DNA from 3 places in the Streptomyces sp. DG2A-72 genome. Region 1 is predicted to be linked to each of the others. Evidence: predicted binding sites of a transcription regulator. Region 1 holds the regulator's gene; each other region holds the start of a gene.

The links. Region 1 encodes HrcA, which represses chaperone genes, less so after heat shock. Its sites were predicted from a motif close to TTNGCACTCNGNNNNNCNGAGTGCNAA; they were not measured.
Region 2: a site for HrcA is predicted at 1,730-1,756, ahead of groES (co-chaperone GroES). Genes of this name have one in related genera too.
Region 3: a site for HrcA is predicted at 1,863-1,889, ahead of groL (chaperonin GroEL). Genes of this name have one in related genera too.

What each region holds. Positions count from the first base shown of each region.
Region 1 is NZ_JASTLC010000001.1:3,284,509-3,287,782, forward strand. Features, by position in the region: gene dnaJ (molecular chaperone DnaJ) at 1-1,135, opposite strand, end outside; gene hrcA (heat-inducible transcriptional repressor HrcA) at 1,136-2,152, opposite strand; gene QQY66_RS15665 (MBL fold metallo-hydrolase) at 2,292-3,017, shown strand; gene QQY66_RS15670 (DUF3097 domain-containing protein) at 3,052-3,274, shown strand, end outside.
Region 2 is NZ_JASTLC010000001.1:6,241,051-6,244,324, forward strand. Features, by position in the region: gene QQY66_RS29840 (polysaccharide deacetylase family protein) at 1-895, shown strand, start outside; gene QQY66_RS29845 (polysaccharide deacetylase family protein) at 892-1,590, shown strand; gene groES (co-chaperone GroES) at 1,901-2,209, shown strand; gene groL (chaperonin GroEL) at 2,327-3,274, shown strand, end outside.
Region 3 is NZ_JASTLC010000001.1:4,533,677-4,536,950, reverse strand. Features, by position in the region: gene thrC (threonine synthase) at 1-740, shown strand, start outside; gene QQY66_RS21360 (MoaD/ThiS family protein) at 839-1,114, shown strand; gene QQY66_RS21355 (cold-shock protein) at 1,523-1,729, shown strand; gene groL (chaperonin GroEL) at 2,050-3,274, shown strand, end outside.

The DNA.
Region 1 (3,274 bases):
GCCCGTTGAAGGCATCCTTCAGCCGAGAAAACAGCCCCTGCTGCCCCGGCTGGAACTGCCCCGTGGGCCGCTCCTCGCCGCGCAGCTTGGCCAGTTCGCGGAGTAGGCGTTCCTGTTCGGGGTCGAGCTTGGTCGGGGTCTGGACCTCGACGTGGACGATCAGGTCGCCCCGGCCGCCGCCGCGCAGATGCGTGACGCCCCGGCCGTGCAGCGGGATCGACTGGCCGGACTGGGTGCCGGGCCGGATGTCGACCTCCTCCAGGCCGTCCAGCGTCTCCAGCGGGACCTTGGTACCGAGGGACGCCGCGGTCATCGGGAGCGTGACCGTGCAGTGCAGATCGTCGCCGCGCCGCTGGAACTGCGAGTGCGGCAGCTCGTGGATCTCGACGTACAGGTCACCGGCGGGGCCGCCGCCGGGGCCGACCTCGCCCTCGCCCGCGAGCTGGATGCGGGTGCCGTTGTCGACACCGGCGGGGATCTTGACCGTGAGCGTACGGCGGGACCGTACGCGCCCGTCGCCGGCGCACTCCGGGCACGGCGTGGGGACCACGGTCCCGAAGCCCTGGCACTGCGGGCACGGACGCGAGGTCATGACCTGGCCCAGGAAGGACCGCGTCACCTGAGACACCTCACCGCGACCGCGGCACATGTCACACGTCTGCGCGGAGGTCCCCGGCGCCGCGCCCTCACCACTACAGGTGGTGCAGACGATCGCCGTGTCGACCTGGATGTCCTTGGTCGTGCCGAAGGCCGCCTCGTCCAGCTCGACGTCCAGCCGGATCATCGCGTCCTGGCCGCGCCGCGTACGCGACCGCGGGCCGCGCTGGGACGCCGTACCGAAGAACGCGTCCATGATGTCCGAGAAGTTCCCGAAGCCGCCCGCGCCGAAGCCGCCCGCGCCACCGGCGCCGCCGGCCTGGGACAGCGGGTCGCCGCCGAGGTCGTAGACCTGCTTCTTCTGCGGGTCCGACAGCACCTCGTAAGCGGCGTTGATCTCCTTGAACCGCTCCTGGGTCTTCGGATCCGGATTGACGTCCGGGTGCAGCTCGCGTGCGAGCCGCCGGAAGGCCTTCTTGATCTCTTCCTGCGACGCGTCGCGGCGCACGCCGAGAACGGCGTAGTAGTCCGTGGCCACTTACGACTCCGCCAGGATCTGTCCGACGTACCGTGCCACTGCGCGTACCGCTCCCATCGTTCCCGGGTAATCCATGCGGGTCGGTCCGACCACGCCGAGCTTGGCGACTGCCTCGCCGCCCGAACCGTAGCCGACCGACACGACGGACGTGGAGTTGAGTCCCTCGTAGGCGTTCTCATGACCGATGCGTACGGTCATGCCCGAATCCCCGGCCTCACCAAGCAACTTGAGGAGCACGACCTGCTCCTCCAGCGCCTCTAGCACCGGCCGGATCGTGAGGGGAAAGTCATGCCCGAAGCGGGTGAGATTGGCGGTGCCGCCGATCATCAGCCGCTCTTCGTTCTCCTCGACGAGGGTCTCCAGAAGCGTGGAGAGCACCGTCGAGACCGTGCCGCGGTCCTCGTGGTCGAAGCCCTCGGGCAGGTCCTCGACCAACTGCGGGACATCGGAGAACCGGCGTCCGGCGACCCGGCTGTTGAGCCGCGCGCGCAGATCGGCGAGAGAGGCCTCGCCGAACGGCGCCGGACAGTCGACCATCCGCTGCTCGACCCGCCCGGTGTCCGTGATCAGCACGAGCATCACGCGCGCGGGAGCGAGCGAGAGCAGTTCCACGTGCCGCACGGTGGAGCGGGTGAGCGAGGGGTACTGCACGACGGCGACCTGCCGCGTCAGCTGCGCGAGCAGCCGCACGGTCCGCGCCACCACATCGTCGAGATCGACGGCCCCGTCGAGGAAGTTCTGAATGGCACGCCGCTCGGGCGCGCTCATCGGCTTGACGCCGGCCAGCTTGTCGACGAAGAGGCGGTAGCCCTTGTCCGTGGGGATGCGCCCGGCGCTGGTGTGCGGCTGGGCGATGAACCCCTCGTCCTCCAGGGCTGCCATGTCGTTGCGCACGGTCGCCGGGGAGACACCGAGGTTGTGCCGCTCGGTGAGCGCCTTGGAGCCGACCGGCTCCTCCGTGCCGACGTAGTCCTGGACGATGGCGCGCAGCACCTGAAGCCTGCGTTCACTCAGCATCTGCGCACACCTCCAGAAGTCGTCCTCTCGGCGCCTCGCCTGGCACTCTTCGCTTCCGAGTGCCAGAGTTCCCCGGCCCAGTGTACGGCGGTCAGGCACTCACGGGGCAAGGACGGCGTCGTACGGCTAGCGTCGCCGTATGAGCGTGACTTGGGAAGAGCTGGGGTGGGAGCGGCTGGCGGCCGGGGTCGGGCGGTGCCGGCTGCCGGTGTGGGACTGCACGGTGGGGCTGGTCGTCGGGGCCGGCGCGGCCCTGGTGATCGACGCCGGGTCGAGCCTCCCTGAGGGCGCACGCGTGCGTGCGGGGGCGCAGGAGCTCGCCGGCCACCGTGTGACTCATCTCGCGCTCACCCACCCGCACTTCGATCACGTCTTCGGGGCGGGGGCCTTCGCGGGCGCGGAGTTGTACGGCGCGGTGGGCATCGACACGGCGTACTCGCACACCGGGCGCGAGGAACTGCGTACGGACTCGGTACGCCACGGACTGGACGCCGGCCTGGCGGACGAGGCGGTGCAGGCCCTCACCCCGCCCCGCCATCACGTCTCCGGCGAGTGGACCCTCGACCTGGGCGGCGGCCGGCAGGTCCTCCTCGCCAACGTGGGTCCGGGCCACACCGCCCACGACCTCGCGGTCCTCGTCCCCGGCGATCCGGAGGTCGTGTTCTGCGGCGATCTGGTCGAGGAGTCCGGGGAGCCGCAGGCGGGCGCCGACGCCGTACCGACCCACTGGCCCGCGGCACTTGATCGTCTGCTGGACCTCGGCGGCGAGGACGCGCTGTATGTGCCCGGTCACGGAGCGGTGGTGGACGCGGCGTTCGTCCGCGCGCAGCGGAACGCGCTCGCGCGCGAATTCGGCGTGTCGTGACCACACCCCTCCGGCTTCTCCTATCGTCATCCGAATGCGCCAGTACTCTTCGGACCTGACCCCGCCGTGGAAGAAGCCCAAGCCCGTCCCCGAGGTCCCGGCGGAGCCCGGCCTGGTGGTCGAGGAACCCGGCACCGGTTTCTGCGGCGCGGTGATCCGCTGCGAGGCGGGCACGGTGACCCTGGAGGACCGCTTCGGCAAGCACCGTGTGTTTCCCCTGGAACCGCGGGGCTTCCTCCTGGAGGGCCGAGTGGTGA
Region 2 (3,274 bases), 3.0 Mb from region 1:
AAATGATAAATACGGTGCGTATCGGAAGCGGCGGATTCGAACCGGAATCGCCGTGCTCGCCGCCGCGGCCATCGCCTCGGGCTGCGCGGACGACGCCTCCACGGCACGGCCCGCAGCAGGCCAGCCGCCTCGTGAAGCGCCCGTCGCCAAGGTCCCCGACAAGCACGCCGCGCAGCGGGCTCGGGTCGCGGCGGCGAAGCGCTGGGGCCTGTCGAGGGTCCCCCTGACGGCCCCGCCGCCCCCGGCCGTGAAACCGGAGATCAAGACCCGCGCGGGCTTCGAGGTGGACGGCCATGAGGAGGACGACCTTCCGCCGGTCTTCACCACCATCCCCACCCGGCAGAAGATCGTCTTCCTCACGATCGACGACGGCGCCGAGAAGGACCCGGCGTTCCTGCGCATGATGCGCGAACTGCGGGTCCCGTACACCGCGTTCCTCAGCGACTACCTGGTGAAGGAGGACTACCGCTACTTCAAGCGCATGCAGCGGGCGGGGGCGAGCCTGAACAACCACACCCTCCACCACCCCTACATGCCGGGCCTGTCGTACTCCCGCCAGAAGCGCGAGATCTGCGGCATGCAGAACGTCATCGAGAAGCACTACGGCACCCGCCCGACCCTCTTCCGCCCGCCCTTCGGCAACTACAACGCGGACACCCTGTACGCCGCGAAGGCCTGCGGCATCAAGTACGCGCCCCTGTGGAACGAGGAGGTCTTCGCCGACCACTGGGACTACCGCGAGTGGGACCGTGACCTTCATCCCGGCGACATCGTTCTCAGCCATTTCCGCGGTAAGGACGACTGGAAGGGCACGATGCCGGACATGGTCCGACGGTTCCTGGAGAAGGTCACGGCGAAGGGGTACGCCGTGGCACGCCTGGAGGACTACCTGTGAGGCTGCGCGCGGCCGGGGCGCTGGCGCTGACCGCCGCGCTGCTCACCGGCTGCGCCCAGTCCGTCGACCCCATCGAACGCCTCGGCCAGAAAGCGGCCGGACGGGTGAGCCCGCACGGCCCGGAGGCGGACCGGGGTCTGCCGCCCGTGGTGGACCGGGTCCGCACCAAAGACAGGGTCGTCTTCCTGACCTACGACGACGGCGCGGAGAAGGACCCCCGCTTCGTCGACATGGTCCGCGAACGGCGGCTCCCGGTCAGCATGTTCCTCACCGACAGCGTCGTGGGTCCGGGCTACGGCCACTTCGCGCGCCTGCAGTCGGTCGGCGCGAGCATCCAGAACCACACCCTCGACCACACCGCCCTGCCCGGCCTGCCCTACGCCGGCCAGCGCGCCGAGATCTGCGGCCAGCAGGACAAACTCAAGTCCCGCTTCGGCATCCGCCCCCGCCTCTTCCGCCCACCCCACGGCCGCTACGACATGACGACCCTGCACGCGACCGCCGACTGCGGCCTCTCGGCGATCGTCCTGTGGACCTCCGCCGACTCCGACGACGCCCCCCTCCACCCCGGCGACATCATCCTCATCGGCCCGGACGACCCGACCGGCCCACCCCTGTGGGAGCGAACGGAACGGGTGCTGCGGCGGGTGGAGGGGGCAGGGCTGAGGGTGGGGCGGCTTGAGGATTACTTGTAGGCGACTCAGCCCGTCCGGCGTTTGAGGACGAGGCCGTTCAGGGCGAAGCGGGGGGTCTGGGGGGCGCAGCCCCCAGGAAACCCGACGCCGGGTTCCAGGCAACGGACGTCCACAAGACTCCGCCGACGCGCCGCAGGCATTGGCACTCCGCTTGACCGAGTGCTAACCCCGTCATAGTCTCTGGTCTGGCACTCGGCAGAGGAGAGTGCCAACAAGCGACGGGCAGGTCCGGCACCCGCGACGACGGATCGACCTGGTCGCCACCTCAGACAGTTAACCCCGTGAGATCTCCGAAGGGGGAGGTCGGATCGTGACGACCGCCAGCTCCAAGGTTGCCATCAAGCCGCTCGAGGACCGCATTGTGGTCCAGCCGCTGGACGCCGAGCAGACCACGGCCTCTGGCCTGGTCATTCCGGACACCGCCAAGGAGAAGCCCCAGGAGGGCGTCGTCCTGGCCGTGGGCCCGGGCCGCTTCGAGAACGGCGAGCGCCTGCCGCTCGACGTCAAGACCGGCGACATCGTGCTGTACAGCAAGTACGGCGGCACCGAAGTGAAGTACAACGGCGAGGAGTACCTGGTGCTCTCCGCTCGCGACGTGCTCGCGATCATCGAGAAGTAGATCAACGAAGCACACTTGCTTTTGAGCTGCGCCCCGGGCCCCCGCGAACTTATGAAGCCGGGCGTCAGGGGCGCAGTTCGTTTCACCCACGTTTTCCGAGAGGGCTGAACCGCTCCCATGGCGAAGATCCTGAAGTTCGACGAGGACGCCCGTCGCGCCCTCGAGCGCGGCGTCAACAAGCTTGCCGACACGGTCAAGGTGACGATCGGCCCCAAGGGCCGCAACGTCGTCATCGACAAGAAGTTCGGCGCACCCACCATCACCAACGACGGTGTCACGATCGCCCGCGAGGTAGAGATCGAGGACCCGTACGAGAACCTCGGCGCGCAGCTGGTGAAGGAGGTGGCGACCAAGACCAACGACATCGCTGGTGACGGCACCACCACCGCCACCGTGCTGGCCCAGGCGCTGGTCCGCGAGGGCCTGAAGAACGTCGCCGCCGGCGCCTCCCCGGCCGCCCTGAAGAAGGGCATCGACGCCGCCGTCGCCGCGGTCTCCGCGGAACTCCTCGCCACCGCGCGTCCGATCGACGAGAAGTCCGACATCGCAGCCGTCGCCGCGCTGTCCGCCCAGGACCAGCAGGTCGGCGAGCTGATCGCCGAGGCGATGGACAAGGTCGGCAAGGACGGTGTCATCACCGTCGAGGAGTCCAACACCTTCGGTCTGGAGCTGGACTTCACCGAGGGCATGGCCTTCGACAAGGGCTACCTGTCGCCGTACATGGTGTCCGACCAGGAGCGTATGGAGGCCGTCCTCGACGACCCGTACATCCTGATCAACCAGGGCAAGATCTCGTCCATCCAGGACCTGCTGCCGCTGCTGGAGAAGGTCATCCAGTCCAACTCCTCCAAGCCGCTGCTGATCATCGCCGAGGACGTGGAGGGCGAGGCCCTCTCCACCCTCGTCGTGAACAAGATCCGCGGCACCTTCAACGCGGTGGCCGTCAAGGCCCCCGGCTTCGGCGACCGCCGCAAGGCGATGCTGGAGGACATGGCCGTCCTCACCGGCGCCACCGTCATCTCCGAGGAGGTCGGCCTCAAGCTCGACCAGGCCGGTCTGGACGTC
Region 3 (3,274 bases), 1.2 Mb from region 1:
TCGTCATGGCCGCGGTCTACGGCGGTGAGCTCGTCGGTATCGAGGGCAACTACGACGACGTGAACCGCTTCTGCTCCGAGCTGATCGGCGACCCGGCCGGCGAGGGCTGGGGTTTCGTCAACGTCAACCTGCGGCCGTACTACGCGGAAGGGTCCAAGACCCTGGCGTACGAGATCTGCGAGCAGCTCGGCTGGCAGCTGCCCGACCAGCTCGTGGTGCCGATCGCCTCCGGCTCGCAGCTCACGAAGATCGACAAGGGTCTGCAGGAGCTGATCAAGCTCGGGCTCGTAGCGGACAAGCCGTACAAGATCTTCGGCGCGCAGGCCGAGGGCTGCTCGCCGGTTTCCATCGCCTTCAAGGGCGGCCACGACGTCGTCCGGCCGCAGAAGCCGAACACGATCGCCAAGTCGCTGGCGATCGGCAACCCGGCGGATGGCCCTTATGTCCTGGACATTGCTCGCCGTACCGGCGGTGCGGTGGAAGACGTGACGGACGAGCAGGTCGTCGATGCGATCAAGTTGCTGGCGCGGACGGAAGGTATTTTCGCCGAGACCGCGGGTGGGGTGACAGTGGGCGTCACGAAGAAGCTCATCGAGGACGGTGTTCTCGACCCGACTCTCACCACGGTCGTCCTCAACACCGGTGATGGTCTCAAGACCCTTGACGCGGTTGCCGGCACGGGGCTGACTGCGACCATTCGTCCCAACCTGGACTCGTTCCGGGAGGCGGGTCTGGGCTAGGGCCCGTCCCATTTGATTTCGTCTGCGGGCCGGTGGGGGCTGGTCGCGCAGTTCCCCGCGCCCCTGAAGGGGCGCTGTACTGACCGGAGGTTCAAGTCATGAGCGTTAGCGTCCGCATCCCTACCATCCTGCGCACCTACACCGGCGGTGCGGCCGAGGTTTCCGCCGAGGGTGCGACCCTCGCCGACGTGATCTCCGACCTGGAGAAGAACCACACCGGCATCGCCGCCCGCATCCTCGACGATCAGGGGAAGCTGCGGCGGTTCGTCAATGTGTACGTCAATGACGACGACGTCCGTTTTGAGCAGGGGCTGGAGACGGCGACGCCGGACGGGGCCGGTGTCTCGATCATTCCGGCGGTCGCGGGCGGCTGAATCACGCATTGTTCATCGAATGGCCCCCTCCGTGAGAGAAGCGGAGGGGGCCATTCTCCATGGTTGAGCACGGTACAGTTGGGGAACCTGCTCGCGCTTTCATGCCGGGCGCATATGAGTTCCGCCCGCACGGCCGACAAGAAGTAGCCAAAGTACGCGGGCCTTTTGCGTCATTCGCTCCTTTTATTGGGTCCGACTTGCCCTGGATTTTTACAAATTCTCCGCATTTCGCCGACCGATCGCGCCCAGATTTCTCGTCCGATTGACCTGTTGCAGACGGCAGTTGGACAGATACATTCAGCCGCGGTCGACGCGTTCCGGCGCACGCCCCCAACCGTGGGGGGTGAGGTCTGACCCGGATCCGCGAAGTGTGGATCTGTGCAAGGGCCAGTAATAGGGGAGTTAGGCATGGCTCAGGGCACCGTCAAGTGGTTCAACGCGGAGAAGGGGTACGGCTTCATCGCGGTCGACGGTGGTGCGGATGTATTCGTCCACTACAGCGCGATTCAGATGGACGGCTACCGCACCCTGGAAGAAGGTCAGCGAGTCGATTTCGAGATCTCGCAGGGCCAGAAGGGGCCGCAGGCGGACATGGTCCGTCTGGCGACCAGCTGAAGCACGCGCCGACTGACTGCAGCGACGTTCTTCTGTTCTTCTTCGGAGGGCTCGTTTCCCATGGGGAGTCATGGGTTGCGAGCCCTCCGGCATGTCCGGACCCCTTGCCGCGCCTGAGGATCACTGAGGAGCGCTTGCACTCGGCATGGGCGAGTGCTAATCATTGGCGTTAGCACTCTGCAGGTGAGAGTGACAACCAGGACCGGGTCGGTGAGGCCCGCAGGCCGGGTGGGGCAAGGAACCACAGGCCGGCGAGCCGTCCGTCGCGGGCGCCAGCGCGGTCCGGAGCAATCCACCCCAGTCCGGGAGGACCACTTCACATGGCCAAGATCATCGCGTTCGACGAGGAGGCACGGCGCGGTCTCGAGCGCGGGATGAACCAGCTCGCCGACGCCGTCAAGGTCACCCTTGGCCCCAAGGGCCGGAACGTCGTCCTCGAGAAGAAGTGGGGCGCCCCCACGATCACCAACGATGGTGTTTCCATCGCCAAGGAGATCGAGCTCGAGGACCCGTACGAGAAGATCGGCGCCGAGCTGGTCAAGGAAGTCGCCAAGAAGACGGACGACGTCGCCGGTGACGGTACGACCACGGCGACCGTTCTCGCCCAGGCCCTGGTCAAGGAGGGCCTGCGCAACGTAGCCGCCGGCGCCAACCCGATGGCCCTCAAGCGCGGTATCGAGAAGGCCGTCGAGGCCGTCTCCGGTGCCCTCCTTGAGCAGGCCAAGGACGTGGAGACCAAGGAGCAGATCGCCTCCACGGCCTCCATCTCCGCCGCCGACACCCAGATCGGCGAGCTCATCGCCGAGGCGATGGACAAGGTCGGCAAGGAAGGCGTCATCACCGTCGAGGAGTCCCAGACCTTCGGTCTGGAGCTCGAGCTCACCGAGGGTATGCGCTTCGACAAGGGCTACATCTCGGCGTACTTCGCCACCGACATGGAGCGTATGGAGGCGTCGCTCGACGACCCGTACATCCTGATCGCCAACTCCAAGATCGGCTCCGTCAAGGACCTGCTCCCGCTCCTGGAGAAGGTCATGCAGTCGGGCAAGCCGCTGCTGATCATCGCCGAGGACGTCGAGGGCGAGGCCCTGTCGACCCTGGTCGTCAACAAGATCCGTGGCACCTTCAAGTCCGTCGCCGTCAAGGCCCCGGGCTTCGGTGACCGCCGCAAGGCCATGCTCGGCGACATCGCCATCCTCACGGGCGGCGAGGTCATCTCCGAGGAGGTCGGCCTCAAGCTGGAGAACGCGACCCTGGACCTCCTGGGCCGCGCCCGCAAGGTCGTCATCACCAAGGACGAGACCACCATCGTCGACGGTGCCGGCTCCTCCGACCAGGTCAACGGCCGGGTCAACCAGATCCGCGCCGAGATCGAGAACAGCGACTCGGACTACGACCGCGAGAAGCTCCAGGAGCGTCTGGCGAAGCTGGCCGGCGGCGTGGCCGTCATCAAGGCCGGTGCCGCCACCGAGGTCGAGCTCAAGGAGCGCAAGCACCGCATCGAGGACGCCGTTCGCAACGCGAAGGCGGCCGTCGAGGAGGGCA